Regions from separate parts of the Magnetospirillum sp. LM-5 genome, predicted to be linked through region 1. Evidence: predicted binding sites of a transcription regulator. Region 1 holds the regulator's gene; each other region holds the start of a gene.

Region 1 (9,926 bases):
TCGAGCAGGCGCTGGCGATGGGGCCGGAAGGCATCGTCATCTCGCCCGGGCCGTGCGATCCCGACCGCGCCGGCATCTGCCTGGACCTGATCAAGGCCGCCGCCGGGAAGGTGCCGATGTTCGGCGTCTGCCTGGGCGAGCAATCCATGGGCCAGGCCTTCGGCGGCCGCGTCGTGCGCGCCCCCGAGCCGATGCACGGCAAGGTCGATACCATCCACCATGACGGCACCGGCATCTTCGAGGGATTGCCCTCGCCGTTCCGGGCGACCCGCTACCATTCGCTGGTGGTCGAGCGCGCCTCGCTGCCCAATTGCCTGCACGTCTCGGCCTGGACCGAGGATGGGCTGATCATGGGGCTGGCGCACAACGACATCGCCGCCTGGGGGGTGCAGTTCCACCCCGAAAGCATCGAGACCGAGCATGGCCACGCCATGCTGCGAAACTTCATCGCGCTTTGCCGCAAAGCCCAAGGGAACGCCGCCTGATGTCCACCGCCCCTGCTCCGGTCCCGGCGTCCCTGGCCCTGATGAAGGAAGTGCTGGGCCGTATCGCCGTCGGCCACACCATGTCCGAGGCCCAGGCCGAGGAAGTGTTCGAGGTCATCATGTCCGGCGACGCCACGCCGGCCCAGATCGGCGGCCTGTTGATGGGCCTTAGGGTGCGCGGCGAGACCGTCGAGGAAATCACCGGTGCTGCGCGCATCATGCGGGCCAAGGCGCTGCGCGTCGAGGCCCCGCCCGGCGCGGTCGACACCTGCGGCACCGGCGGCGACGGCTCGGGCACCTTCAACATCTCGACGGCGGCGGCCTTCGTCATCGCCGGCTGCGGCGTGCCGGTGGCCAAGCACGGCAACCGGGCGCTGTCGTCGAAATCGGGATCGGCCGACGTGCTGGCCGCGCTGGGCATCAAGGTCGATGCCGACATGGCGCTGGTCAAGGAAAGCCTGTGGGACAACCATCTGGGCTTCTTGATGGCGCCGCGCCACCACAACGCCATGCGCCACGTCGCCGGCCCGCGGGTCGAGCTGGGCACCCGGACCATCTTCAACCTGCTGGGGCCGCTGGCCAACCCGGCCGGGGCGGCCTTCCAGGTGATGGGCGTGTTCGCCAGCCAATGGGTCGAGCCCATCGCCGAGGTGCTGGGCCGCCTGGGCGTCGAACGCGCCTGGGTGGTGCACGGCCGCGACGGCCTGGACGAACTGACCACCACGGCGCCGTCGCTGGTGGCCGAATGGAAGGACGGCAAGGTCTCGACCTTCGAGATCCGGCCCGAGGATGCAGGCCTGCCCCGCGCCCATGCCGCCGATCTCAAGGGCGGCGACGCCACGGTCAACGCCGCCGCCTTGAAGGCGCTGTTGGACGGCGCCAAGGGCGCCTATCGCGACATCGTGCTGCTGAATGCCGCCGCCACCCTGATCGTCGCCGGCCGCGCCGCCGACCTGAAGGAAGGGGTCGCCGCCGCCGCGCAATCCATCGATTCCGGCAAAGCCCGCGCCGTGCTGGATCGCATGGTCGCCATCACCAACCGCGAGGTTTGATCATGTCCACCGTCCTTGACCGCATCTGCGACGAGAAGCGCAAGCAGGTCACCGAGCAGAAAAGCCGCCGGCCGATCCAGGAACTGTTGAAGCGCGCCCAGGACCAGGCCCCGCCGCGCGGTTTCGCCAAGGCGCTGACCGCCAAGGTCGAAGCCGGCGGCATCGGATTGATCGCCGAAATCAAAAAGGCGTCGCCGTCGGCCGGGGTGATCCGCAAGGATTTCAAGCCGTCGCAATTGGCCCGCGCCTATCAGCGCGGCGGCGCCACCTGCCTGTCGGTGCTGACCGACCAGAAATTCTTCCAGGGCTCGGACGCCGATCTGGGCGAGGCGCGGTCGAACTGCGATCTGCCGGTGATCCGCAAGGATTTCATGGTCGATCCCTATCAGGTGGTCGAGGCCCGCGCCCTGGGGGCCGACTGCATCTTGCTGATCGTCGGCGCCCTGCCCGATGCCGACCTGGCGTCCCTTGAAGACATCGCCCTGGGCTATGGCATGGACGTGCTGATCGAGGTCCATGACGAGGCCGAGCTGGACCGCGCCTTGAAGCTGAAATCGCCGCTGATCGGCATCAACAACCGCGACCTGCGCATCATGAAGACCGACCTGGCCACCACCGAGCGCCTGGCCCCGCTGGTGCCGGCCGACCGTCAGATCGTCTGCGAAAGCGGCATCGACAGCCCCGTCGACATCAAGCGCATGGTTGCCGCCGGCGCCAAGCGCTTCCTGATCGGCGAGGCGCTGATGAAGCGCCCCGACGTCGAGATGGCCACCCGCGTCCTGTTGGCCGGCGCCAAAACGTGAGTTCCGAGCTCACCCATTTCGACGGGGCCGGCAACGCGGTGATGGTCGATGTCTCGGCCAAGGACGAGACCGAACGCGTCGCCATCGCCCAGGGCACCGTGCTGATGGCGCCGGCCACCATGGCCTTGATCCAGTCCCGCGGCCTGAAGAAGGGCGACGTGCTGGCGGTGGCCCAATTGGCTGGCATCATGGGGGCCAAGCGCGCGCCCGATCTGATTCCGCTGTGCCACCCGCTGGCCCTGACCTCGGTCAAGGTCGAACTGGCGCTGGACCCTGAAAACAACGCCGTGCTGATCGAGGCCTTGTGCAAGCTGAAGGGCCGCACCGGCGTCGAGATGGAAGCGCTGACCGCCGTGTCGGTGGCGGCCTTGACCGTCTACGACATGGTCAAGGCGGTCGACAAAGGGCTTCGCATCACCAACATCCGATTGATCCACAAGTCCGGCGGCAAGTCCGGCACCTGGGAGGCCAGCCCATGATCACCGTCGATGTCGCCCTGGAACGGGTGCTGGCCGGCCTGGCGCCGACCGCGACGGAAGTCGTGGCCCTGCCCGCCGCCCTGGGCCGCGTGCTGGCCGAGGATGCGTGCGCCCGCCTGGCCCATCCGCCCTCGGACGTCTCGGCCATGGACGGCTATGCGGTGCGGGCCGAAGACATCGCCCAGCCGGGCAGCCGGCTGACGGTGATCGGCGAATCCGGCGCCGGCCATCCGTTCACCGGCATTGTCGGCCCCGGCCAGGCGGTGCGCATCTTCACCGGTGCGCCGATGGCCAAGGGCGCCTGCTCGGTGGTGATGCAGGAAGACACCAGCCGCGAGGCCGATATCGTCATCATCACCACCACCCAGGCCGCCGGCCGCCATGTCCGCCCGCAAGGGGCCGATTTCTCGGTGGGCGAATGCCTGCTGAAGGCCGGAACCCTGCTGGGGCCGCGCCAGATCGGCCTGGCGGCGGCGATGAACCTGCCATGGCTGACGGTGCGCCGCCGGCCGCGCATCGCCATCTTGTCCACCGGCGACGAAATCGTGATGCCCGGCGATCCGGTCGGCCCCGCCCAAATCGTGTCGTCCAACGGGCCGGCCCTGGCCGCCATGATCGCCCAGGCCGGCGGCGAACCGGTGCAGTTGGGCATCGCCAAGGACAGCCGCAACTCGCTGTCGGCGATGATCAAGGCCGCCGCCGGCTGCGACCTTCTGGTCACCTCGGGTGGTGCCTCGGTCGGCGATTACGATCTGGTTCAGGACGTGCTGGCCGAACAGGGGCTGGAGCTGGATTTCTGGAAAATCGCCATCCGCCCCGGCAAGCCGCTGATGTACGGAAAATTGAAGCATGTGCCGGTGCTGGGCCTACCGGGCAATCCGGTCTCGGCCATGGTGTGCGCCTATGTCTTCCTGTTGCCGATGCTGCGCGCCCTGCAGGGTCTGACCCCGGTGGTGCCGCCGGTCGCCGCTCGCCTGGGCGGCCCGGTCAAGGCCAATGACGGCCGCCAGGATTATCAGCGCGCCAGCCTGGAACGCCGACCCGACGGCAGCCTGGTCGCCACCCCCTTCCCCCGCCAGGATTCGGCGGTTGTCTCGGGCCTGGCCGCCGCCGGCTGCCTGCTGATCCGCCCGCCCCACGCCCCCGAAGGCAAGGACGGCGACCCGGTCCTGGTCATGCCGCTGCCGGACGGGACATAAGCCTGAATTCTTTGCTTGACGCCCACCGGGAACAGGCATAGAACAAAGCCAACAGTTTTGGCTTTGTTCCGCTTTCTGTGCGGTCCAGGTGGGAGTGATCGGCGATGCTGACCCGCAAACAGTACGAATTGCTGATGTTTATCGACGAGCGCCTGCGGGCCTCGGGCATCTCGCCGTCCTTCGACGAAATGAAGGAAGCGCTGGACCTCAAGTCGAAATCGGGCATCCACCGTCTGATCACCGGGCTCGAGGAACGCGGCTTCATCCGCCGCCTGGCCCACCGCGCCCGCGCGCTGGAAGTGGTGAAGCTGCCCGAGAACCAGGGCGATCAGCCGCTGCCGGCGCCGTCGCCGCGCTTCTCGCCCAACGTCATCAAGGGTGATTTCAGCCAGACCGCGCTGGCCGGCGCCGCCATGGTCGCGTCGGCCGCCGACGCGGTGTCGCTGCCGCTTTACGGCAAGATCGCCGCCGGCACGCCGATCGAGGCCCTGCGCGACCATTCCTCGACCGTCGAGGTGCCGGCCGCCTTGTTGGGCGGGGGCGAACATTACGCCTTGTCGGTCGAGGGCGATTCGATGATCGACGCCGGCATCTTCGACGGCGACACCGTGCTGATCCGCCGCTGCGACAGCGCCGAGGCCGGCACCATCGTCGTCGCCCTGGTCGATGGCGAGGAAGTGACCTTGAAGCGACTGCGCCGCAAGGGCGCCTCGATCGCGCTGGAACCGGCCAACAAGAAGTACGAAACCCGCATCTTCCCGCCCGATCGCGTGCGGGTCCAGGGCCGCCTGGTCGGCCTGATGCGGTCTTATTGATCATGCCCGGATTGACCGCCATGCCGATGACCGCCACCCTTCGTTTCCGCTTCGACCTGGATGGCCGCCCGGTGGCCGACGGCCCGGGCGAGATGAACGTCACCTATCTGGGCCGCGTCAACCGCAAGGCCGCCGAGGCCGACGCCCGGCGCCGCTTCGAGGAATGGCGCAGCCTGTCCAACTCGCTGTCGCGCCGCTGGTCCAGCAACCAGGTGGTGGTCAGCTGACAGGCCGCACCAACTGATCCCCGGCCCATGACCCAGACGGGAACGGCGGTGACCTGCGCGTCTCTCCCCCGCTTCCAGCGTCGGATTTGACCCGCTTTGCCCTAAACACAAAATCATGGTGTCAAACGTTCCCCCCTTGGGCATACTTGCAGGCCTGAGTTTGGGGGCTGGCAAAATGCCGGGTACGGCGGCAAAAAAGGGTCACGGCAAGAATCGGGCGCCAATTCAGGCCGCCGCGGCAGAGTCGATGCAGCCCCGCTTTATTCACGATGCTAACCAATGCTTGCATGTCATCCGATTGGCGGCCGAGACATTGCGGCTTGACGCGACCGATGGCCGGTTGGACATCCAGCGCGTGGTGCGCCGCGCCGATGCCATCTTGACTCAGGTCGAGGAACTGGCCGCGCTGATCGCCGAGGCCCGACCGCTGGCCGAAACACCGGCCAGCATTCATGCCGAGGTCGAGGCCGGTGCCGATTCCGATGGCGAATCTCGCCCGAGAATCCTGCTTGCCGACGACGAGGCCTTGTCCTCGATGATGCTGGCGGAATATCTGGAACGGGCGGGCTATACCGTCGATATCGCCTATGACGGTCTGGCGGCGCTGGGTTTTTGCCGTTCGTCGCTTTATACCGCGGTGGTCACCGACATCCGCATGCCCGGACTGGACGGCCACCAATTGATTTCGCAGTTGGCAGAAATTCAGCCGGGCACGCCGGTCATCATCGTGACCGGACACCTGGACCCCGGAGCACCTGGCGATTTGGGCGCCAATGTAACGGGTATTTTGTCGAAGCCGTTCAATCCGGCCGAACTGAAGCGGCGGCTTGACGAACTGGCGGGGCAGAATTCGACGCCTTTTCAGGATCACGCGTGAGGGGGGAGCCATGCACATCCTGTTAGCCGACGACCATGCGATGGTTCGTGATGGCCTGGTCCCGTTCCTGGAACGGGTGGGGCCCGACGTCACGGTGATCGAGGCGGCCTCGCTGGAGGAGGCCTTGACGCGGTGCGCTGGCGGCTCCGATCTGGCGCTGGCGATCCTAGACCTTTACATGCCGGGGATGGATCGCCTGGCTGGCCTGGATCGTTTCAAGGCGGCCTTCCCGTCGGTGCCGGTGCTGATCTTGTCGGGATCGACCAAGCCCGACGATGCCTTCGCCGCCATCGAGGCCGGCGCCGCCGGCTATATTCCCAAGACCATGCGCGGCGAAACCATTATCGGCGTTCTGCGGCTGGTTCTTTCGGGCGAGAAGTACGTGCCGCCGTTCTTGTTCGAACACCGCGACATGGTGCGCAGTTCGGCCGAGCAGGCCGAACCCACCTTGCCGCCGGGTTCGCCGATCGCGTTATTGACGCCGCGCGAACGTGACATCTTGAACCAGATCGTCGACGGCGCGCCGAACAAGGTCATCGCCCGGGCGCTCGACCTGCAGGAAGTGACGGTCAAGGCCCACTTGCGCAACATGTTCCGGAAGTTGGGCGTGGCCAACCGGACCGAGGCCGCCCGAATCGCGCTGATGGCGGGAATTTCCGGAAACAAGGCGAGCTCCGGCCGCCCGGTCTGATCGGAAGCCTGTGCATTGCCCGTTCAGGCAGCGCGCGCACCCTCGACGCATCCAGACACGGCGGACAGATAGGCGCGAAGCGCGATGCGCCCCCGCTCGCCATCACCATCCTCGACCGCCTTGGCCAAACTGGCACGCACCGCGCCGGCCTGATCGACGCGGGCGATGGCGTCGAAGATGTGCCATAGCGTCAGGCCGATTCGGCTCAGAATCGGGTTATGGCTGCCGCGCATCAGCCGCGCGCCCCAATCGCTGCCGGCCAGGATCGCATTGGCGGTTTGGCGTCGTTCGTCCGGGGTGGCCTGGGCCAGATGAACGCTCAGGCGGGCGCCGATCAGTTCCTCGACCGCCTGCAGCAGGGCCAGACCGGCACCATCGACCACGAATACCCCGCAATGGGATCGGCTATGCGCCAACCCCATCGAGGTCAGCTGGCACAAGGCCTCGCGCAGGGGCGTGCGCGAGACGCGAAGGCGCGCCGACTGAACCTTTTCGTCAAGGCGAGAGCCGGGAAGCAGGCTTCCAGTGACGATCTCGATGGCGAGTTGCAGGGCGACCTGCTCCGCCAGGGTCATTTTAGGTTTTGCCTGCCCGCTGCCAATACCAGACATCAAAAAATCGCCATACACAATTGTACCTTAAGGCTGCATTCTTAGCAGGTTTGCACCTCTTTGAGTAGCATTTTTCACCGTTCGCCAGACGCGGCCGCGCTTCGGCTGTCGTTTATTGCTTTATAAATCAAAGTGATCGGGTTATATCTTCTGATGGTGGGTCATACTGGCCATACTTGGAATGCCTGGCTTCGGTGGTTTTCCCGGCATTTCAATGGGTGTATAAGAATGTCGCGCGGGTGAAGGCGGCGGCATGATGTTCGCGCCTTTGGCTTCGAGTTGGTTTCAGGGGGAAGTCTTCTTGTCCGTACAGTCTTTCCGCTCTCTGCTTCTGGCATCCGGTGCGATGGTCGCCGTATTGCTCGCCTCGGCGCCAGCGTCTGACGCGCAGACTCTGCTTGATGAACTGCGTACCGCCGACGAAAACCACCCGAAACTGCAATCCAAGCGCAATTCCGTAGGCTCCAGCACCGAGGGAATCGGCGTCGCCCGCTCCGGCTATCTGCCGACGGTCAAGCTCACTGGCGATTCCGGCCCGGAATATGTCGACAGCCCGACCCGGCGCACCACCGAAGGCCACCGTTACTACAAGGGCCGCGAAACCGCCGGCATCACCGTCACCCAGAAGATCTTCGACGGCTTCTCGACCGACGCCCAGGTCGATCAGGCCAAGGCCGCCAAGGCCATGGCCGAAGCCGATCTGCGCGTCGCCCGCAAGACGGTGTTTTCCGAGGGCATGAGCGCCTATGTCGAGGTCTTGCGCTATCACAAGATGATCCAGTTGGCGCGCGAGAGCGAACGCAAGATCGCCGAGCAGCAGAACCTGGAAGACGAGCGCGTGCAAAAGGGCTCGGGCATCGCCGCCGACGTCCTGGCCGCCAAGCAGCGCCTGCAGGTGGCCAAGGTCCGCCGTCTGGCCTATGAACGCGACTTCCAGGTCTACGCCTCGATCTTCGCCCAAAATTTCGGCCACGCTCCGGAAGTGTCGAAGATGAGCGACCCGCCGATTCCGGCGACGGTCCTGCCGAGCGAACTGGAATCGGCCTTGCGTGCCGCCGAAGACGAAAGCCCGATGGTCGATTCCGCCGCGTTCAAGATCGAATCCTTGAGCGAGCAGAAGCGGGTGATGGAAGCCGGCTACTTCCCGACGCTGGACCTGATCGGCAAGGCCAATTACGAAAACGACAAGAACGCCACCCTGGGCGTGCGCCGCGACTGGTCGCTGCTGCTGACCGCCACCTGGGAACTGTTCTCGGGCTTCAAGACCGATTCCCAGGTCGCCCAGGCCACCTTCAACGCCACCGCCGCCAAGGACGATCACCTGGATGCCATGCGCACTGTCGCCAACGAAGTGCGCAGCGCCTGGCACAAGCTGAACAACGCCAAGGAAAGCCTGGACCTGCAGGACAACGCCGCCATCCTGGCCGAGGAAGTCTGGGAGGCGAAGAAGAAGCAGCGCGACGCCGGCAAGGCCACCGTCCAGGAAGTGCTGGACGAGGAAAACGCCATCATCCTGGCCCAGATCGAGCGCACCCAGGCCTATTACAACATCATCAAGCATTCTTATGAGTTGCTGGCCGGCATCGGCCGCCTGGAATTGCCGGTGATCGAGCAGGCCGCCACGCTTCCGCCGCAATATCCGGGCCGCATGGCTGTCCCGACCGCGCGCGACCTGAACCGTCAGCAATCCGGCGCCAATTCGCTGGCGGCCATGCCGGTGTCGGCCCGCAAGGACGAGGCCGAGGGCGTCCGGTCGCGCATGTCCGATCTGCTGCGTCAATCCGACCAGGCCGCCGCCCGAAAGGGCCAAAGGTAGGCCGGGCCGCACATTTCGTTTGCGTGACGCGCAACCTCGGGCAAGAGTCTGGGCATGAGCGACGCACCATCGAAAAATGCCTGGCTGATCGACATCATCGAGCCCTTGCGCCCGGTGGTCCGCGAGATGCTGGCCACCTCGGCCTTCATCAATATCCTGGCCCTGGCGGTCCCGATCTTCGTGATGCAGGTCTATGACCGCGTCATCGGCCACTCGGCGCTCGAGACCTTGAAGGGCATGGTCATCGGCGTCTTCCTGGTGCTGGCCTTCGACTACATCCTGCGCCAGTCGCGCGGCCGCGTGATGCAGACCGTCGCCTTGCGGATCGATGTCGAGATCGGCACGCGCCTGTTCGACAAGCTGATCCGCCTGCCGCTCAGGACGCTGGAATCCCGGCCGGGTTCCTATTGGCAGCAATTGTTCCGCGACGTCGATACCATCCGCAACACGCTGTCGGGCGGAACCGCCGTGCTGATGGCCGACCTGCCCTATGTGCTGATCTTCCTGGTCGTCATCTTCATGATCGGTAAGCCGCTGGCCATGGTGTTCCTGGCGATGTTCGTAGCCTTCGTGGTGCTGGCCTGGCGCTCGGGCAAAAGCCTGGCCGAATCGTCCCAGCGCGAGAAGAACGTCACCCAGTCGCGCGACGCCCTGGTGGCCGAGATCATCGCCGGGCGCGGCACCGTCAAGGCGGTGTCGCTGGACCGGGCGCTGCGGCCATTGTGGGAGGAACGCCAGGCCGGGGCCATCGAGCATTCCATCGAGCGCGGCGCCATCGGCGACGGCTATGTCAATCTGGGCACCGGCCTGACCACGCTGGCCAGCGCGGCGCTGACCTCGGTCGGCGCGGTGTTCATCATCAACCAGGAGC
Region 2 (9,926 bases), on a different contig from region 1:
GACCACCTTGCGGTCGTCGCGGGCCTCGGGCGGCTCGCGGGCGGCCTTGGGATCGGCGATGAAGCCGATGTCGATCATGTGGCGCTCGATCACCTCGCCGATCGCCGCCAGCAGCGACGGCACATAGCGCCCGCCGACCCATTGGCCGCCGCGCGGATCGAACACCGCCTTCAGTTCCTCGACCACGAAGGCGACGTCGCCGCCCCGGCGGAAAACCGCCGAGATCATTCGGGTCAGCGCCACCGTCCAGGCGTAATGCTCCATGTTCTTCGAGTTGATGAACACCTCGAACGGGCGGCGCCGGCTGTCCTGGATGACGTCGTTGATGGTGATGTACATGGCGTGCTCGCTTTCCGGCCAGCGGACCTTGTAGGTCTTGCCGGGCAGATCCTCGGGCCGATCCAGCGGGCGGGTCAGATGGATCACCGCGCCGGCCTCCAGATGGTCCTCGGGCCGGGGGGTGGGCTTTTCCAGCGGCAATTGCGGCTCGTCGACCGGGGCCTGGGTCCGGCTGTCGGCCTTGACCTCGAGCACCGCGCCGGTGATGTCGTTGGGGCGATAGGTGGTGCAGCCCTTGCAACCCAGCTCATAGGCCTGTTCATAGACGTCGCGGAACGCTTCGAAGCCGATGCTTTCCGGCACGTTGATGGTCTTCGAGATCGAGCTGTCGATGTATTTCTGCACCGCCGCCTGCATCACCACATGCTCGGACGGCGTCAGGCGCTGGGCATCGACGAAGGCCGAGGGCAGCGGCGCGCCGTCGCCCTTCATGCGGCGGAACAGGCGATAGGCGTAGTCGCTGACCTCCTCCTCGCGGCGCGAGCCATCGGGCTGCAGCACCGAGCGGGTATAGGTGAATGAGAACACCGGCTCGAGCCCCGACGACACATTGTCGGCGAACAGCGAAATGGTGCCGGTCGGCGCGATCGAGGTCAAAAGCGCGTTGCGGATGCCCTTCTCGGCGATGGCGGCCCGCACGTCGTCGTCCAGTTCCTTGATTGTCTCGCCGGCCAGATAGGCATCGCGGTTGTACAGCGGGAAGGCGCCCTTCTCGGCAGCCAGGTCGGCCGAGGCGAGATAGGCCTCGCGGCGGATGGCGGCCATCCATTGCTCGGTCAGGCGGATCGCCTCGCGGCCGCCATAGCGGGCCCCGCACAGGATCAGCGCGTCGGCCAGCCCGGTGATCCCTAAGCCGATGCGGCGCTTGGACCGGGCCTCGGCGCGGTGGGCTTCCAGGGGGAACCCCGACACTTCGATGACGTTGTCCATCATGCGCACCGCGACGCGGACGATGTCCTTCAGCCGCGCCATGTTCAGCCGGGCGCCGTCCTCGAACGGCTTGTCCACCAGCCGGGCCAGGTTGACCGACCCCAGCAGGCAGACGCCATAGGCCGGCAGGGGCTGTTCGCCGCACGGGTTGGTGGCGTGGATGGTCTCGCAATAATGAAGGTTGTTCATACGATTGATGCGGTCGATGAAGATCACGCCGGGCTCGGCATAGGCATAGGTCGCCCGCATGATCTTGTCCCACAACGCGCGCGCCGGCATCGAGCGATAGACCGTGCCGTTGAAGGTCAGCTCCCACGATTGATCGGTCTTGACCGCGTCCATGAAGGCGTCGGTGACCAGCACCGACAGGTTGAACATGCGCAGCCGCCCGGGTTCCTGCTTGGCATCGATGAAGGCCTCGATGTCCGGGTGATCGCAACGCATGGTCGCCATCATGGCGCCCCGACGCGACCCGGCGCTCATGATGGTGCGGCACATGGCGTCCCACACATCCATGAACGACAACGGCCCCGAGGCGTCGGCGCCAACCCCCTTGACCGGCGCGCCCTTCGGCCGCAGCGGCGAGAAATCATAGCCGATACCGCCACCCTGCTGCATGGTCAGCGCGGCTTCCTTCAGATGCTCGAAGATGCCGCTCATGTCGTCGGGGATGTCGCCCATGACGAAGCAATTGAACAAGGTGACGCGGCGGTCCGAGCCGGCGCCCGACAGAATGCGGCCGGCCGGCAGGAACTGGAAGTCGCTCATGGAATCGTAGAAGCGCTCTTCCCACAGGGCGGGATCGGCCTCGGGCTCGGCCAGGGCGCGGGCGACGCGGCGCCAGCTTTCCTCGATGGTTTTGTCCACAGGACGCTGGTCCGCGCCCTTCAGTCGGTACTTCATGTCCCAGATCTGTTGGGAAATGGAAGCCACCTGCGTCATCGCCCCGTCCTCCACGCCGCCACGCTTCGGCGGCTGCGCCTTCCGAAGTCCCGTCGCTCTGATTGGAAACCGGGTTCGACCCCCGTTTCGGCGCCAGTCTAGGCTTGGCCGAATGGCGCCGTCAAGATCAGTGTTCTTTTTTTGTTTCCACAGGGCAAGCGCTTGATTCGGCAGGCCGGAACCGGCTTATCCACGCTTATCCACAGGTGGGCTCGGGGGGACACCCGAGCCATCTTCCACACACTTATCCACAGGCGGCGTCCCCCGCCCCAAGCGACACGGCGGTCACGCCGCCAGCTTGTCCATGATGGCTGCGACCTGACGCTGGGTGTTGTCATCCAGCGCGAATTGCAGATGGGTCTGAACCGAATCGACGGACACCACTCGAGCCTTCAGGGTCAGACTGCCGCCGATCGACACGGTGACCAGGCTTCCGATGGACTGACTGACGATTCCGTCCAGGCAGGCACCGCCCACCGACAAGTCGTGGACCTGCAGCGCCACCGCTTCCCCCGCCCCCTTCAACTCGGCCCGCGCGTGGACCGCGCGGCGCTCGAACCGGCGACGATCGCCGGCCGACTGGATGGCGGCCAGGAAATCGGCGACTTCACGGGCCAATTCATCGGATTGCTGCGACAACGAATCGACACTTTGCAACACTTGCTCGGCGGCAACGCCGGTGGTGGTGGCGCCCTCGCGCACCAGCGAAATCGACGAGGTCACCTCGCGGGTGCCGGACGAGGCCTGCTGGACGTTGCGGGCGATTTCGTGGGTGGCGGCCGTCTGTTCCTCGACGGCGGCCGCGATGGCGGCGGCGTTCTCCGAGATCGAGGTGATGGTGTGCCCGATGCCGGCGATGGCGGCGACCGCATCGCGCGTGACCGCCTGAACCGAGCCGATCTGGGCGGCGATATCGCCGGTGGCACGCGCGGTCTGGCTGGCCAGACCCTTGACCTCGTTGGCAACGACGGCGAAGCCCTTGCCGGCTTCGCCGGCCCTGGCCGCCTCGATGGTGGCATTCAGGGCCAACAGGTTGGTCTGGCTGGCGATGGCGTTGATCAGCTCGATCACCTCGCCGATCTTGCCGGTGGTCTCGGACAGGGTGCCGACGATCTCGGTGACCTTGCCGGCCTCGGCGGCGGCGGTGCCGGCGATCTCGGAGGCCATGGCGACCTGGCGGGCGATCTCGCCCTCGGCGGCGGCCAGTTCCTCGGCGGCGGCGGCGACGGTCTCGACATTGGCCGAGGCCTGCTCGGCGGCGGCGGCGACCACCGCCGACTGGGCGCTGGTCTCATGCGCCACCACGTTCATGGAATCGGCGGCACCGCGCATCTGCTGCGCCGACTGAGTGACTTCCTTCAGCACCCCTTGGACGCCCAGATTGAAATCGCGGGTCAGCTTTTCCATGGCTTCCTGGCGGCGGTTGCGGGCCTCTTGCTCGGCGGCCTGGGCGGCGGCCAGATGTTCGCGCTCGATGGCGTTGGTCTTGAACACCACCAGGGCGCGGGCGACATCGCCCAGTTCGTCGCCACGATCGGTCGCCGGCAAAGTGACATCAAGCTCGCCCTCGGCCAGTTCGCCCATCGCCGACACGGCGGCCCGCAACGGCTTGGCGATGGCCTGGCGGGCGATCAGATAGCTGACCGTCAGCGCGCCGACCATCACCAGCAAGGTCGCCAGACCGATCAGCAGCAGGGTATTGTTGGCGGCCTTCAGGAACTCGGCCTTTTTGATGCCGACATAAAGGATGCCGACCACCTGACCCGACGCGTCGAGGATGGGATCGTAGGCGGTCATGTAGGGCTCGCCCAGGATGGCGACCTCGCCCCGGAACGGCGCCTTGCGGGTGAACACCGATTCATAGGCGGCGGTCTTGGCCAGGGTGGTGCCGATGGCCCGCGAACCGTCGGCCTTCATGACGTTGGTGGAGACGCGGGTGTCGCCCATGAAAACGGTGCAGGTGCCGCCGACCAGTTCCTTGACCCGATCGACCACCTCGAAATTACCGTTCAGCACATGGTCGCCGGCCAGCAGCTTGCCGTCCACGACGCGGAAATCGGTCCCCTTGGCCCGCAATTGGTTCCACGCCACCTTGATGTTGGTATCGACCCGCTCCTGCGCCGTGCGCGCGGCATCTTCGCGCAGCACCCAGGCAGAAACCGCCGTGACGGCGACCGCCAGGGCGATGATGCCGCAAACCACCAGGCCCATGATCTTGGGAACCAGACCGGGAGACGGCACTTTCGACCAAAGCTTGCGAACAGACAACATGACACACCTCTCCCTCATCCATTAGGGGAAAGGGTATCACGACGACATCAACGCAATGCCTCGACGAGGTAAATGGGCGTTAAACGAGACCCGCCAATCCGGCATAGACCCTATGCGGAAACGCCTGTCGCCTCGGCCACCAGTCGGGCGGTGGCCCCTTCGATGCGCGACTGCAGCTCGACCATGAAGGTCTTGCGGTCGATGCCCGCCGGGATCGGTTCCAGGAACTCGATCACCGCCTTCCCCGGCTTCTTGGCAAACGAACCGCGCCCCCAGAAGCAGCCGGTGTTCAGCGCCACCGGCACGCAAGCCTGACCCAGGGCGCCATACAGCATGGCGATGCCGGTATGATAGTCGGGGGCGGCGCCGACATCCATGCGGTGCCCCTCGGGGAAGATCAACACCGGACGGCCGAGGGCGGCGGCGGCCTCGGCGCCCTTGACCATTTCCTTCAGCGCCTTGGTGCCGGCGGCGCGATCGATGGCGATCGCCCCGGTCTTGCCCAGATACCAGCCGAAGAACGGGATCTTCAGCAATTCCTTCTTCAAGATCACCGCCGGGCTGCCGAGAATCAGGAAGAAGGCAAAGGTTTCCAGCGTCGATTGATGCTTCGAGGCGACCAGCGCCGCCCCCTGGGGGACCGTGCCGCGCACCTCCCAGCTCAGGCCGCAGGTCACCCTCAGCAGGATGAACACGCCGCGGATCCAGAACGAGGCCGCCACCGAGACCGCCCGCTCGCCGGCCAGCAGCAGGGGCAGGTACAAGGTCCCCAGGGTCAGGGTCCAGGTCTGAAGCAGCACGAAAAACAGGGCGGAACGGAACGCGGTCACGGCAGGGCCTTCCTTGGCAGGAACCAGTGGCGGACGATGGCGGCGCCATATTTGGCATATTCGGTGGCCAACAGCAAAGCCGTCCCCGGCCAGCGCCACCATTCGCGGCTCTTGACGCTGTCGGGGAAGACCGGATGCGGCACGATCATCGCGTCGGGCAGGGCGCGCCGGAATTCCAGCAGGGCGCGCGGCATATGATAGGCGCCGGTCACCAGCCGCACCGACGAGATACGCCGACCGGCGGCCCAGCCGGCGGTCTCGATGGCGTTGCCGACGGTGTCCTCGGCGGCGTGGCCCAGCACCACCTGATCGGACCGGGCATGCTGGCCCGGGCCGGCATGGCGCAGGATGTCGGCCAGATCGACGCCGCGCGGCACGCCCGAGACGAACAATTGGCCGGCCATGTCGGATTGCAGCAGCGCCAGGCCGGTATTGACCCGCTCGCGCCCGCCGGTCAGCACCACGATGGCGTCGGTCCGGGTGGAATCGTCCTCGACGCTCTCGGGCACCGCCACGGCGACGAACCACAGGAAGCCGGCCGCCCAGGCGCACGCAAGGGTCAGCAGCAGGGCGACGACCCGGATCATGGCATCCGGGACAGCACGCCGTGAACGGTCAGGCGCGCCGTATACATGGCCAGGATCGCCGCCAGCACCGGCAACAGGCCGACCACCACCCAGCCGGACAAGGGCACCGACAGGGACGGCAGGAATCCGCCCTCGACCCGTTTGGCGGCCCAACCGATGGCGGTCAGGGTCGGCACCGCCATGGCCAGGCCGATCATGCCGCCCGAGAAGCCCAGCGAGAAGGCGCGGTCGGCGAACTGACGGGCGATATAATCGTCGTGGGCGCCGATCAGGTGCAGCACCTCGATGACGCCGCGATGCACGCTCATGCCGGTCTTGGTGGCATAGACCACGGTGGCCGAGGTGACGAAGCCGATCAGCACCAGGATGGCGATGGCCACCCATTCGGTGGTGCGCGACAGGTTGATCAGCCGCGACAACCACACCCGGTGATCGTCGATGGTCGCCCCCGGCACCGACTTGCCCAGCCGGTCGGCCAGGCCGCCCAGGTCCAGGCGCACCGCACTATCGATCGACACGTCGATCAGGCGCGGCAGCGGCAGGTCCTTGACCAGCTCGGCCGAGCCCAGCCACGGCTCCAACAGCGCCAGGGTCTGGCGCTTGTCGAGCGGCCGGACGGCGGTCACCCCCGGGATACGCCGCATCAGGTCGGCGGCCTGGCGCACCCGGTCGTCGGTCAGCAATTCGCCGGCCTCGCCGGGGACCGGCTGGACCTGCACCGTCAAGGTGCCCGACACGTCGTGGTCCCAGCGTTCCACCAAACCGGCCAGCACCAGCACGCTGGCCACCGCGATCGACGACAGATAGACCATCAGCGCCACCAGCCAGGGCAGGAAGCGGCTGTTGGGGTCGCCCTTGAGCGGCAGGTCCGAGCGGCGCGACAGCAGGCTCATGCTTCGTCCTCGGGTTCGACCACGGTGCCGCGCTCGATATGCAGGCGCGAATGCTGCGAGAAGCGATCGACCAGAAACTGGTTGTGGGTGGCGATCACCACCGTCGTCCCCAGCTTGTTCAGTTCCTCGAACAGGTGCAACAGGCGCATGGCGATGTGGTCATCGACATTGCCGGTCGGCTCGTCGGCCAGCAACAGGTCGGGGCGGCCGATCACCGCCCGGGCGATGGCGACGCGCTGCTTCTGGCCGCCCGACAGGGTCGGCGGCTTCGAATGCATCTGGTCGGCCAGCCCGACCCAGGACAGCAATTCGGGGACGTGCTTTTGCACCTCGGATTCCTTGACGCCGCGCACCCGCAACGGAAGTGCCACATTGTCCAGCGTCGAGAGATGGTCGAGCAGGCGGAAATCCTGGAACACCACGCCGATCCGGCGCCTGAGCGCCGGCAATTCATAGCGTCGGGTCAGCGCGATGTCCTTGTCGAACAAGGTGACGCGGCCACGGCTGGGACGCAGCCCCAGATACATCAGGCGCAGCAGCGACGACTTGCCGGCCCCCGACGCGCCGGTCAAGAAGTGGAACGATCCGGCCGGCAAGGCGAAATCGACGTCCTGCAGCACTTCCGGCCCCAGGCCGTAGCGCAGTCCGACGCCTTCGAACCGGATGATATGTTGCCCCCGTGGACGGTGCCGCACAGCCTACCTCTCCCGACGAAGCCGGAGGATGCCATGGCGCGCGCGGCTTCGTCCAGGGCGCTTGTGTCGATTCGGCCTTGCGCCTATAAGGGAGAACGTCCTGGGGGAACGTTGACGACATGCAGATCTCTTGCCCGGCCTGCACCACTACTTTCTCGGTACCCGACAAGGCCCTGCAGCCGAAGGGTCGAACGCTGAAGTGCGCCAAGTGCGGCCATAAGTGGTTCCAAGACCCGCCGGCCGCCGCCGCCGCCGCGCCGCGCCCCAGCTTCGGCCTGGATGCCGACGCTTTTCCGCCGCCGCCCAAGCCGGTGGTGGCGCCGGACTTCTCGTTCAACCCGGTGCGCGAGCCCGACCCCGATCTGGAATTCGACACCCCGACCCGCGTCGCCTCGGCCTCGAAGGCGACGGCCGACCTTGATGTCGACCTCGACGAACCGCCGATCCCCGATTTCGGCAACCGGCCCAGCGGGCCGGCCGAAAAGCCGATGGATTTCGACCTCGACCCGGACTCGGCACCGCGCGACGTCCCTGAGATGTTCGCCAACAAGACCGAAAAGAAGGGCACCGGCGGGCTGTGGCTGCTGCTGCTGCTACTGCTGCTGAGCGGCATCGGCGGCGCCGGCTATTACTTCCAGGACATGGTCGTCGATTACGTCCCGCAGGCCCACGAGCTTCTGACCCAGGCCGGTCTGCGCCACGAGAAGCTGGGCGTCGGCCTGGAGCTGCGCAATGCCGGAACGCCGGAACGCTTCGTCCATAACGACACCGAAGTCCTGATCGTGCGCGGTATCGTCGCCAACATCTCGGATCGCACCCGCCCGGTGCCGACCCTGAAGCTGGTGCTGTTGGACAAGGACAAGAAGGCGGTACAGGAAAAGACCAACCCGCCGCCGGTCAACTCGCTGGATTCCGGGGCCACAGCCGGCTTCCGCATCATCCTGGAACGCCCCGACCCCAACGCGGTCGAGGTCAACGTCCTGTTCGTCGAAACCCCGGGCCAGGCGGCCAAGTGAGCGGCCCTTGGCATTAGGAAATCCGGTAACCATTTCCATGCTATCATCTGTCCCGATGACGCATTGAGACCCGCCGGAGCGTTTGATGCAAACTCCTGCCGTCGCTTCCCGTACCGAGCTTGCCGAAGCACGCGACACCCGCATGGCCGGGCATATCCGCGAGGCTTCGGACGTCACCGGCGTTCCCTTCGAATACCTGCTGGCCCAGGCCAACCAGGAAAGCCGCCTGAACCCCGATGCCCGCTCGGCCCGCTCGTCGGCCATGGGGCTTTACCAGTTCACCGCCGGCACCTGGCTGGACATGATCAAGAACCACGGCGCCGAGCACGGGCTGGGCAAGTATGCCGACGCCATCACCAAGAACTCGGATGGCCGCTGGACCGTCGCCGACAAGGCGATGAAGAAAGAGATTCTGGATCTGCGCCGCGATCCCAAGGTGTCGTCGCTGATGGCCGGCGAATACGCCAAGGAAAATGAAGCCTACCTGGAACGCAAGTTGGGCCGCGAAGTGTCGGCCCAGGACCTGTATCTGGCCCATTTCCTGGGAGCCGGCGGGGCGTTGCGGGTGCTGAAGGGCATGCAGGAAACCCCCAAGGCCGAGGCCGCCGAGCACCTGCCCGAAGCCGCCGACGCCAACCCCGAGATGTTCACCCACGCCGAAAGCGGCCAGTCCAAGTCGCTCGCCCAGCTTTACAAGACGGTGTTGTCGCGCTTCCAGCACGCCATGAATGACGTCAACGCGGTGGCCCGGCGCGAACGCCCGCAGATCGATCTGGCCGCCCTGAAGCCGCCGGCGCGCCAGCCCGAAATGCCACCCGAACCGGCCGAGCCGTTGATCGAGGCCTTCACCGCCCCGCCGCCGGTCCATACCGCCAGCGCCGACACCAACCGGATGTTCCCGGTGGCGTTGCCGCCGCCGGTGTCGGGAACCAAGACCGACGGGCCGATGCTGCGCATCTTGCTGGACAATCAGGGCAAGAAGGCCTGATCGGCGATCGGTTATGGAAGCGGACTGACCCCGATCACCATCTCGTGACCGACCACCAGGATCGCCCACAGGGCCGGCCCGGCCAGCAGGCGCCAAACCCCCATTTCAGCGATCATCGCCCAGCGAGGTTGGCCGGTCAGTGCGGCCAGCCGGCCCCATTCCGGCTCGCCCAGCCCGGCCCGGCGCTTGGCATCCAGGATGCGCGGCCCCAGCAGCGCCAAGCCCAGCAGCGGCAAGAACACCATCAAGGCGCCGACATCGCCGTTGGGCACGATATGCGCGGCGGCCCACAGGGCCAGCCCCCACAGGACCGGATGGCGGGTCAGCCGCAGCAGGCCGGGCCGGGCCGGATCGAATCCCTTGCCGCCCGGGCCGATGGAAAAGGGATTGGCGCTGACCATGCCGCCGGCCAGCAGCAGGCAGCCGGGAACCATG
Region 3 (9,926 bases), on a different contig from region 1:
CTTGCAGGCGGCAGCCACGGGCGAGGAATCCAAGGCCCGGCGCGACTTTCTGTCCAAGGCGTGGGACGACATCCTGGCCCGGGCGCGGGCCTTCGCCGCCAAGAAGCCGCCCCTGTGCAAGAGCTTCGCCGAGATCATGGCCGAGGTGGCCAAGGGCGGCGAGCATGCCGGCTATGCCACCCAAAGCCTGATGGCCATCCGCCTGCTGGATGTGCGCTCGTACCAGGCCAAGATCGACATCCTGCTGGCCTGGGCCGCCGAACCCCAGGCGGCGACGGCGCTGGAATTCATCGACCTGTTCATCGCCGACACCTTGCTGTCGGCCCAGTTGATCCAGGACCTGCTGGGCTATCAGGCCAATCTGGGCGCCGCCCTGACCCAATTGTGCGACCTGGCCGAGGGCAAGGCCAGCCCGGCCAAGTTCTCCCCCGAGGCGACTTTTTCCGCCCTGAACGCGCTGTTCGCCAAGGGCTGCCTGCCCCAGTCCAAGGCGGTGCTGCTGGCCCGGGTCATGCGCGAGTTGGGCGGGGCCAACCCGCTGTCGCGCAACGAACCCAAGCAGGAAACCGAAGTCTTCACCCGCCTGGCCCATCGCCTGGTCGGCCATCGGGGCGTGCTGGCGCAAGGTGCCGCCGCCGAGGCACTGCTGCACCGGGTGACCCGCATCCACGCCCATCTGGGCACCGTCACCGCCAGCCAGGCCATCGACCTGATGCTGCGGTTGCTGTCCGACAAGGTCCTGAAGGTCCAGTACCTGCTGGCCCTGGCCCAGTCGAACCTGGCGCTAGGCATGACCGACGCCCTGGCCGAGTTGATCATCGCCCGCGTCAACGAGACCGAGCACATCGACAAATGGGTGCCGTTGCGCCTGCCGCCGCCGGAACGGATGGCCGCCCTGGCCGGCCTGAACGCCGCGCTGGTCGCCTGCCAGATCCTGGCGCCGGAAGCCCGCGCCGAGCTGGGCGGCAAGGTCGATGACGTGCTGGCGACCTATCTTTTGGCGGAGGAAGTCATCGAGAAGATCGACAAGCCCGACGACCCGCTGGCGATGCGGGCGATCCGGCTGATCAAGTTCTGCGGCTCGGGCGTGCTGATCGAGGGGCGCTCGTTGAACCTGGCCCGCGCCCGGGTGATCGAGCACCTGAAGCAGCCGCAATTTGAAGAAAAATTTCTTGCAAGTGTGCCGGAACCCGGCAAGGCCGAGGCCCATCTGCGGGAATTTCACCGTTTGCTGGTTCAAACCGGCTTTCGGTGACGATTCTCGTCATTTCCGCATTGACGCGGAGCGGGGGCTCTGGCATTGGGGAAGTTACGGATTTCAATCACCAGCAGGGGAATCACTGTCCATGAACAAGGCTGACCTGGTTTCGCGCGTCGCCGAACTCTCTGGCCTGACCAAGGCCGACTCGGAAAAGGCCGTCGACGGCGTGTTCGCCGCCATCACCACCGCCCTGAAGGGCGGCGACGAAGTGCGCCTGGTGGGCTTCGGCAGCTTCTCGGTCGCGACCCGCGCGGCCTCGGAAGGCCGCAATCCCCGCACCGGCGAGAAGATCAATATCCCGGCCTCGAAGCAGCCGAAGTTCTCGGCCGGCAAGGGCCTCAAGGACGCCGTCAACGGCAAGTAATCGACCGTCACCGACGATCGACGAAAACCCGCAAGGCCTGGCCTTGCGGGTTTTTTCGTGCGCCATCTGGGGTCAAAACGGCGGGCAATTGGGTGCCCCCTTGCGGCGGGGCCACTTTCCCACCAGACCGGCGGCCAGCAGGGCCCGGGCCGCGTCTTCGCCGGTGGGCAAGCCGATGGCGGCATCGACCCGTCCGCCATATTTGTCGTGGGTGATGCGGGTCAGCACCAGCGGCCCGCCATCCAGCAGACGGGCCAGGAAGTCGCGGGCGGCAATGGCCGCTGCGGGGCAGGCCCCGTGCATCTCGGGGGCATCGACGCCCACCAGCCGCACCCGCACGGTCTGGTCCAGACCCAACCAGACATGCACCCGAACCTCGACGGTGTCGCCGTCGATCACCCGGACAAGCTGGGCCAGATACGGACCGGGCAGCGCTTCCGACGCGACCGCATGCGGGCACGTCGCCACCAACAGGACGGCGAGGATAAGAAATCTCACGGCCGGGGAAACCGGCCGGAAGCCAGAGCGGCGCCGGGCAAACGGGTCGGGCCACAGCGACGAATCGGACAACCCGACCCGCCGGCGCCCGCCCTTAACTTCCGGCCAGCCCTATCCGATCATCGCAGCGCAAAAGCGGCGGTGTGGGAAAAGGAAACCTTCGGCTATAATGGACGTCAGCCATGACCTCGTACTCCTGCGTACAGGGTTGTGGTTAGGCGGTGGGGGGTGTTCCTAGCACCTTCCACCGCCGCTCTGTCCGTCACAGAGCGGACACGATGCGCATTGTACCGTGATCCGGGGCGGATGATCCACCGGAAAGGGTGTTGCGGTCCGTTCCTGCCCGGCCCGCAGGAAGGGGGCGCGCCGCTAACAGCGGTTCCCGGTGAGCTGGAAGCATCATCCCCCGTCGTCATGGCCGGGCTTGACCCTCCACGCGGTTCGTAAGCGGGGCATAAGTCCGGGTACGCAGATGCAGCATAACCCTCGCCCCTTTGTGGGAGAGGGTGGCCGCGAAGCGGCCGGGTGAGGGGCGCGCGCGTCGGCGCGCCATATGATGTGTTTGATATAAAGACGTTTTTTACGCGCTCGCCGCGCGTAAGACCCCTCACCCCCGCGCTTCGCGCGGACCCTCGCCCACAAGGGGCGAGGGTTATGCTGCGCTTGAGTGCCCGGACTTTTGCCCCGCTTACCGCGCATCCGCATAATGCGCTGTTTCCAAACGAATTTTGTGCGGCGCCACATGGATGCCCGTGTCAAGCACGGGCATGACGGAGTGTGGAGCGACGGCTCGTGTCCCTTCCGGGCGCGACGCTAAAAGGTCTCGGAATTGGTGACCTCGACGGCCGCCCATACACCCGACAGGACATCGTCGATCTGTTCCTGGGTGGCGTCGGCCGGCAGGTTGGGCAGCGGCATCTCGATGCCTTCGGCTTCCAGCAGCGCGCGCGCCCGGGCGAAATAGAAATCGCGATATTCCAGGGTGGTGCGGAACCGGGTGTTCAAGGCGTCGTCGATCCGGCCGCGCAAGACCGACAATTCCTCGGCCTCGTCCGCCGTCAGGTCCTTGCGGCCGCCCAAGACACGATAGCGCATCGCCAGATCGTTGACCTTGTCGCGCCAATCCGGGTCGTAACCCGGCATCAACCGTAGATTCGCCACCATGGCCGCACCGCCCACTTTGCCTTCCCGCCGCTAATCATAGCCAAGCGGGCGGCCCGCTCAATCCCCCTCTTCATCCAAATCGACACCACCGCGTGCAATGACGTCCGACAGCCGCCGGGCGCCGAAGCGGTCGGCCGGGTCCAGTTGGGCCACCTTGGCCAGGCTTTCTTGGCCCTCTTCCACCTGCCCCAGGCGGGCCTGGCAATAGCCGATGGCGATGACGATCTGCAGCCACAGGCGCGGCATCGGGTCCAGGCCGGTGAAGTCGGCGTGGCGGGGCTGAACCTCGCGCCAGTCACGCGGCATCTGCAGCCGTTCGGCGACCCAGTCCAGGCAGGACCAGGCATGAACCAGCGCCTCGGCCAGGCGGTGGCGGTAGAAATAGAACTTATAGGCGCCGACCCGCGCGGCCAGGGTATCGGGGGCCAGTTCCAGCGCCTGCAGGACCAGGCGCTCGGCGGCCGCCTCGTCGCCCCAGCAGGCGCCGACCTGTTTCAGGGCCGCCTCGGCGGCGGGCGGCAGGAACGAGGGTCCGTCGTCCAGCTCGATCATGGTCAAAGGATATCCAGCACCGCCTCGGGCGGGCGCCCCAGGGCGGCCTTGGTGGCGGTGATGACGATCGGGCGCTCGATCGCCGCCGGATGGGCGCACAAGGCGGCGATCAGGGCGTCGTCGGCAAGCCCTGCGACATCGATGCCGGCCTCGGCCGCTTCCTTCTTGCGGATGATGTCGCGCGGCCCCTTGCCCAACAGGGCCAGAACCCGCTTCAACTCGGCTGGGCTGGGCGGGTTCTTCAGATATTCCACGATGACCGGCGTGATGCCCTTGCCCTCGACCAGGGCCAGGGTCTCGCGGCTTTTGCTGCAGCGGGGATTGTGCCAGATGGTGGTGCTCATTGATCCTCCTCGGTCAGGGTTTCGGGGCTGGCGGCGTCGATGATGGCCCGCGCGGTCTCGAAATCGAAGCCGTTGCGGCCCATCACCGCCAGGTCGCGGGCGCGGTTCTCGGCCCGGCCGGCGGCGCGGAACGGCCCCAGCCGGCGGCGCCTGGCCAGGGTGATGGCGGCGGCGCGGTCGGGCTGGGCATGGTCCTCGGCCAGGGCGGCCAGGGCCTGCTCGGAATCGGCAGCGCCCACCCCCTTGGCGGCCAGGCTGGCGCGAATGGCGCGCGCGCCCTTGCCGCGCCGGTGCAGCGCCCCGGTCTTCAACTCGGCATAGGCGGAATCGTTCAGATAGCCCAGTTGGGTCAGCTTGGCGATCACCGCCTCGATGTGGGCCAGGGCCTGGTCCGCATCGTCGCCCCAATGGGCCACCGAGCGCACGACCTTGCGCTTCAGCACCCGGCGCAACGAAGCTGTGGACGACGCGAAGCGTTCCAGGTAATGCAACGCGGCATTTTCCAGGTAGGATGGGGTGATGCGCGGGGGCACGCTTGTCTTCGCCATGCTTTCAGCCTAACCGAAGCGTAGCCAGGACACCATGATCGAGAACGCCATCCCCCGCCCGCCCGTCCCCCGGTCCTACGGCGCCGTCAACTGGCTGGGCTTTCGCACCCTGCTGACCAAGGAAGTCCGCCGCTTCCTGAAGGTGCATTTCCAGACCATCACCGCCCCGGTGGTGACGACGCTTTTGTTCCTGGCGGTGTTCTCGCTGGCCCTGGGACGGGTCGCGGCCGACGTCCACGGCGTCGCCTTCCAGGAATTCCTGGCGCCTGGCCTGATCATGATGGCGATGGTGCAAAACGCCTTCGCCAACACCTCGTCGTCGCTGATCATCGCCAAGGTCCAGGGCAATATCGTCGATATGCTGATGCCGCCCTTGTCGCCGATCGAGCAGACGGTGGCGGTGGCCCTGGGCGGTGTTGCGCGCGGCCTGCTGGTCGGCCTGGTGGTCACCGCGGCGATGTCGCTGTTCGTGCGCATCCACATCAGTTCGGTGGGTTTGATCGCCTTCCACGCGGTGATGGGATCGCTGATGCTGTCGCTGTTGGGCATGATCGGCGGCATCTGGGCCGACAAGTTCGACCACATGGCGGCGGTGACCAACTTCATCGTCACGCCGTTATCGTTCCTGTCGGGCACCTTCTATTCCATCGACCGCCTGCCCGAAACCTTCCAACTGCTGGCCAAGCTGAACCCGTTCTTCTACATGATCGACGGCTTCCGGGCCGGCTTCATCGGCCAGGCCGACGGCTCGGTGGCGCTGGGAATCGCGATGGTCACAATGGTCGATGCCGGGCTGATGCTGCTGACCTGGCGGATGCTGGCGACCGGCTACAAGCTGAAAGCTTAAGGGGATTTACGAGCGGCTGAGAACGAACAAGCCCTGGTCGGCCAGCAGGTTGGCCAGCACGCCCTGGCCGTCGAACGGCAGCACGCGACCTTCGCGGTCAAGGGCGATGCCCTTCTCGACGGTGATCCCCAGATCGCGGCACAGCACCAGGAAATCGCGGATGGTGCAGAAATGGATGTTGGGGGTGTCGTACCATTCATAGGCCAGGGTGTCGGTCACCGGCATGCGCCCGCCCAGCGCCAGGCCGACGCGCACCCGCCAATGGCCGAAATTGGGAAACGACACGATGGCGCGCCGCCCGATCCGCAGCATGTTGGCCAACACGTCGCGCGGCGCATAGGTCGCCTGCAGGGTCTGGCTCAGGATCACCGTGTCGAAGGCGCCGGTGGGATAGTCCTTGAGATCGGTATCGGCGTCGCCCTGGATCACCGACAGACCCTGCGACACCGCCGCCGACACCCCGCTCATCGACAGTTCGATGCCGCGGCCGTCGACATTCTTGTGCCGGCCCAGCCACGACAGCAGCGAGCCGTCGGAACAGCCGACATCGAGCACCCGCGAGCCGGGCTCGACCATGTCGGCGATCAGCTTCAGATCGACGCGCAGATTGCCGTTGGCGATCACCATCATGGCGGGCTGTTCCCCTTGCGCCGCAGCCCGCGATGCTCGGCCGCCCCTTCCAGGAAGCCGGTCAGGGTGGCGTGGAACTCGGGCTCGTCCAGCAAGAAGGCGTCATGGCCCTTGTCGGACTGGACCTCGACGAAGCTGACATTGGCCGCCACCGCGTTCAGGGCATGCACGACGGCGCGGCTTTCCGGGGTCGGGAACAGCCAGTCCGACGAGAACGACACCACGCAAAAGCGGGTGCGCGTCCCCTTGAAGGCGTTGGCCAGCACGCCGTCGCGCTCGGCCGCCAGGTCGAAATAATCCATCGCCCGGGTGATATACAGGTACGAATTGGCGTCGAAGCGATCGACGAAGGTCGAGCCCTGGTGGCGCAGATAGCTTTCCACCTGGAAATCGGCGCCGAAGCCATAGGACACCTGATCGCGGTCTTGCAGGTTGCGGCCGAACTTCCGGTGCAACGCGGTTTCCGACAGATAGGTGATGTGCGCCGCCATGCGCGCCACCGCCAGGCCGCGATGGGGCCTAAGGCCGGCTTCCTGGTAATTGCCGCCCATCCAGTCGGGATCGGCGATGATCGCCTGGCGCCCGACCTCGTGGAAGGCGATGTTCTGGGCCGAATGGCGCGCCGCCGTGGCGATGGGAATGGCCGAGAACACCTTGTCCGGATAGCTGGCCGCCCATTCCAGCACCTGCATGCCGCCCATCGAGCCGCCGATGACGCAAAACAGGTCGTCGATGCCCAGAACCTCGACCAGCCGGGCCTGGACCCGGACCATGTCGCCGATGGTGATGACCGGGAAGGTCTGGCCCCACGGCTTGCCCGTCGCGGGATTGATGTCCCGGGGGCCGGTGGTGCCCATGCAGCCGCCCAGGACGTTCGAGCAGATCAGGAAATAGCGGTCGGTATCGAACACCTTGCCCGGCCCGACCAGATCGATCCACCAGCCCGGCTTGCCGGTGATCGGGTGGGGGTCGGCGACGTAATGGTCGCCGGTCAAGGCGTGGCACAGCAAGATGGCGTTGGTCTTGTCGGCGTTCAGCCGGCCATAGGTCTGATAGGCCACCGTCACCGGCGCCATCTCGATGCCGCAATCCAGCCGGATCGGCCGGTCGCGCCCCAGCTCGACGGTATGGCCGAGCGGGTTGTGCGGCGGGCAGGTTCCCAGGGGTTCGACGGCACTCATGGACGCGGGGCAAACCAGGATCAGACGAAAGAACACGTCTAGCTATGGACGCGGGACCTGACTGTCAATGTTTTCTTTGATTTCATGGGGGGGACGCACTAAACCTATCCGGCTTCGCCTTCCCTTTTTCAGCATCAGCCATGGCCGACGATTCCGCTTCCCTCGATTCCTTGCGCCAACAGATCGACGCCATCGACGACCGTCTGCACGACCTCGTCATGGAGCGCGCGGCGCTGGTCGGACGCATCGCCGCGGCCAAGGCCGGCACCCCGGGCGCCGCGCTGCGCCCCGGCCGCGAGGCCCAGATCATCCGCCGCCTGGTCGGGCGCCATTCCGGCACCTTCCCGCGCCCGGCCCTGGTCCGCATCTGGCGCGAGATCATGGGCGCACTGGTCGGGCTGCAGCGGCCCTTCTCGGTGGCCGTGGCCCAGCCCGAGCGCGGCGCCGGCTATATCGACCTGGCGCGCGACCATTTCGGCGTGGTGTGGCCGATCAACGTGCTGCCCGGGTCCAGCCATGTGGTGCGCGAAGTGGCCAACGCCCGGGCCTCGGTCGGGGTGGTCGCCGCCCCCGAAGCCGCCGGCGGCGAGGATTGGTGGCTGTCGCTGGTCTCGGAGATGAGCAACACGCCGCGCGTCATCGGCCGCCTGCCGATGCTGATGCCCGAGATTCCGCCCGACCATCCCGAGCCCCTGCACGCCTTCGTGCTGGCCACCAGCGAGCCCGAGGAAACCGGCAACGACCGCACCCTGCTGGTGGTCGAAACGGTGCCCGACGTCAGCCGCGACCGGCTGCGCACGCTGCAGGCCGGAATCGGGCTGGAATGCGTGTCGATGCTGGCCAGCCACCGCGACGACGATCGCTGGCTGCATCTTGCCGAGGTGTGCGGCTTCGTCGCCCAGAACGATGCCCGCCTGATCGCCCTGGTGCTGGCCAATACCGGCACCATCCGCTCGACCCGCGTCATCGGCGGCTATCCCGTGCCGCTGTCCGCCTGACCCGCCACCTTATCCGCCCAAGGAGTTTCCCGTCATGACCGCTCCCACTCCCCGCCCCGGTATCATGGACATCCGCCCCTATGTCGGCGGCGAATCGGCGATCGAGGGGGTCTCGCGGATCATGAAGCTGTCGTCCAACGAAGGCGCGCTGGGGCCAAGCCCCAAGGCGGTCGCCGCGTTGAAGGCGATGGCCGGTGAAATCCACCGCTATCCCGACGGCGGCGCCACCGCCCTTCGCAAGGCCCTGGCCGCCCGTTGGGGCATCGATGCCGAGCGCATCGTCTGCGGCGCCGGCTCGGACGAGTTGCTGGGCATCCTGTGCCGCGCCTATGCCGGCCCGGGCGACGAGGTGCTGTATTCGGCGCACGGCTTCCTGATGTATGCCATCGCCGCCAAGGCCTGCGGCGCCACCCCGGTCACCGCGCCGGAAACCGACCTGCACGCCGATGTCGACAATCTGCTGAAGGCGGTCACGCCCAAGACCCGGATCGTCTTCCTGGCCAATCCCAACAACCCGACCGGCACCTACCTGCCGGCCGAAGAGGTCAAGCGCCTGCGCAAGGGTTTGCGCGACGACATCTTGCTGGTGATCGACGCCGCCTATGCCGAGTTCGTGTCCAGGAACGACTATTCCGCCGGGATCGAGCTGGTCGAGGCCAGCAACAACACCGTGATGTGCCGCACCTTCTCGAAGATCTACGCCCTGGGCGGCCTGCGCCTGGGCTGGGCCTATTGCCCGGCCGACATCGCCGGCGTGCTGAACCGGGTGCGCAACCCCTTCAATGTCGGCTCGGCGGCGCTGGAAGCCGGCCTGGCGGCGCTGGAAGACGGCCCCTACATGGAGCTGTGCCGCAGCCATAACGATTACTGGCTGCCGTGGATGCTGTCCGAGATCAAGGGCCTGGGCCTGCCGGTGACGCCGTCGGTGTGCAATTTCGTGCTGATCCAGTTCCCGCTGGCCGAGGGCAGAAACGCCCAGGCGGCCGATGCGTTCCTGCGCGCCAAGGGCATCATCACCCGGGCCATGGGCGGCTATGGCCTGCCCGACTGGCTGCGCATCACCATCGGTTCCGGCGAGGAGAATCAGGCGGTGATCGCCGCCCTGGCCGAGTTTACCACCCGGTGGAAATGACATGAGCCAGCCTCTGTTCGATACCATCTGCCTGGTCGGCATCGGGCTGATCAATTCCTCGATCGCCCGGGCGGTGCGCAAGCATGGCCTGGCGGCACGCATCGTCACCCTGGACAGCTCGGACCAGGCCTGCCGGACCGCGCTTGAATTGGGCATCGTCGATGCCGCCTCGACCGACCCGGCCGAAATGATCCCGGGCGCCGATCTGGTGATGATCGGCACGCCGGTCGGCGCGGTCGAGACGGTGGCCCGGGCCATCGGCCCGCACCTCGCCGCCGGCACCATCGTCAGCGACGTCGGCTCGGTCAAGATCGCGGTGATCCGCGACCTGACCCCCAACCTGCCGGAAGGCGTTCACTTCGTCCCCGGCCACCCCATCGCCGGCACCGAACATTCCGGCCCCGCCG

The links. Region 1 encodes LexA, which represses DNA repair genes until DNA is damaged. Its sites were predicted from a motif close to ATGTTCTANTTTGGTTC; they were not measured.
Region 2: a site for LexA is predicted at 2,342-2,358, ahead of MTBLM5_RS12805 (adenosylcobalamin-dependent ribonucleoside-diphosphate reductase). Genes of this name have one in related genera too.
Region 3: a site for LexA is predicted at 7,457-7,473, ahead of pheA (chorismate mutase). Genes of this name have one in related genera too.

What each region holds. Positions count from the first base shown of each region.
Region 1 covers NZ_CACVCE010000001.1:262,796-272,721, reverse strand. The annotation lists gene MTBLM5_RS01395 (aminodeoxychorismate/anthranilate synthase component II) at 1-485, shown strand, start outside; gene trpD (anthranilate phosphoribosyltransferase) at 485-1,537, shown strand; gene trpC (indole-3-glycerol phosphate synthase TrpC) at 1,540-2,340, shown strand; gene moaC (cyclic pyranopterin monophosphate synthase MoaC) at 2,337-2,819, shown strand; gene glp (gephyrin-like molybdotransferase Glp) at 2,816-4,018, shown strand; gene lexA (transcriptional repressor LexA) at 4,123-4,833, shown strand; gene MTBLM5_RS01365 (hypothetical protein) at 4,836-5,060, shown strand; gene MTBLM5_RS01360 (response regulator) at 5,236-5,937, shown strand; gene MTBLM5_RS01355 (response regulator transcription factor) at 5,948-6,628, shown strand; gene MTBLM5_RS01350 (GntR family transcriptional regulator) at 6,652-7,203, opposite strand; gene MTBLM5_RS01345 (TolC family protein) at 7,586-9,055, shown strand; gene MTBLM5_RS01340 (peptidase domain-containing ABC transporter) at 9,110-9,926, shown strand, end outside.
Region 2 covers NZ_CACVCE010000034.1:185,840-195,765, forward strand. The annotation lists gene MTBLM5_RS12805 (adenosylcobalamin-dependent ribonucleoside-diphosphate reductase) at 1-2,211, opposite strand, end outside; gene MTBLM5_RS12810 (methyl-accepting chemotaxis protein) at 2,497-4,482, opposite strand; gene MTBLM5_RS12815 (1-acyl-sn-glycerol-3-phosphate acyltransferase) at 4,593-5,312, opposite strand; gene MTBLM5_RS12820 (YdcF family protein) at 5,309-5,899, opposite strand; gene MTBLM5_RS12825 (ABC transporter permease) at 5,896-6,792, opposite strand; gene ftsE (cell division ATP-binding protein FtsE) at 6,789-7,487, opposite strand; gene MTBLM5_RS12835 (DUF3426 domain-containing protein) at 7,607-8,503, shown strand; gene MTBLM5_RS12840 (transglycosylase SLT domain-containing protein) at 8,589-9,491, shown strand; gene MTBLM5_RS12845 (NnrU family protein) at 9,503-9,926, opposite strand, start outside.
Region 3 covers NZ_CACVCE010000067.1:46,528-56,453, reverse strand. The annotation lists gene MTBLM5_RS16695 (hypothetical protein) at 1-1,255, shown strand, start outside; gene MTBLM5_RS16690 (HU family DNA-binding protein) at 1,347-1,625, shown strand; gene MTBLM5_RS16685 (thermonuclease family protein) at 1,698-2,123, opposite strand; gene MTBLM5_RS16680 (hypothetical protein) at 2,937-3,266, opposite strand; gene MTBLM5_RS16675 (M48 family metallopeptidase) at 3,345-3,839, opposite strand; gene arsC (arsenate reductase (glutaredoxin)) at 3,842-4,183, opposite strand; gene MTBLM5_RS16665 (regulatory protein RecX) at 4,180-4,731, opposite strand; gene MTBLM5_RS16660 (ABC transporter permease) at 4,766-5,578, shown strand; gene metW (methionine biosynthesis protein MetW) at 5,585-6,208, opposite strand; gene MTBLM5_RS16650 (homoserine O-acetyltransferase) at 6,205-7,389, opposite strand; gene pheA (chorismate mutase) at 7,530-8,387, shown strand; gene hisC (histidinol-phosphate transaminase) at 8,422-9,519, shown strand; gene MTBLM5_RS16635 (prephenate/arogenate dehydrogenase family protein) at 9,521-9,926, shown strand, end outside.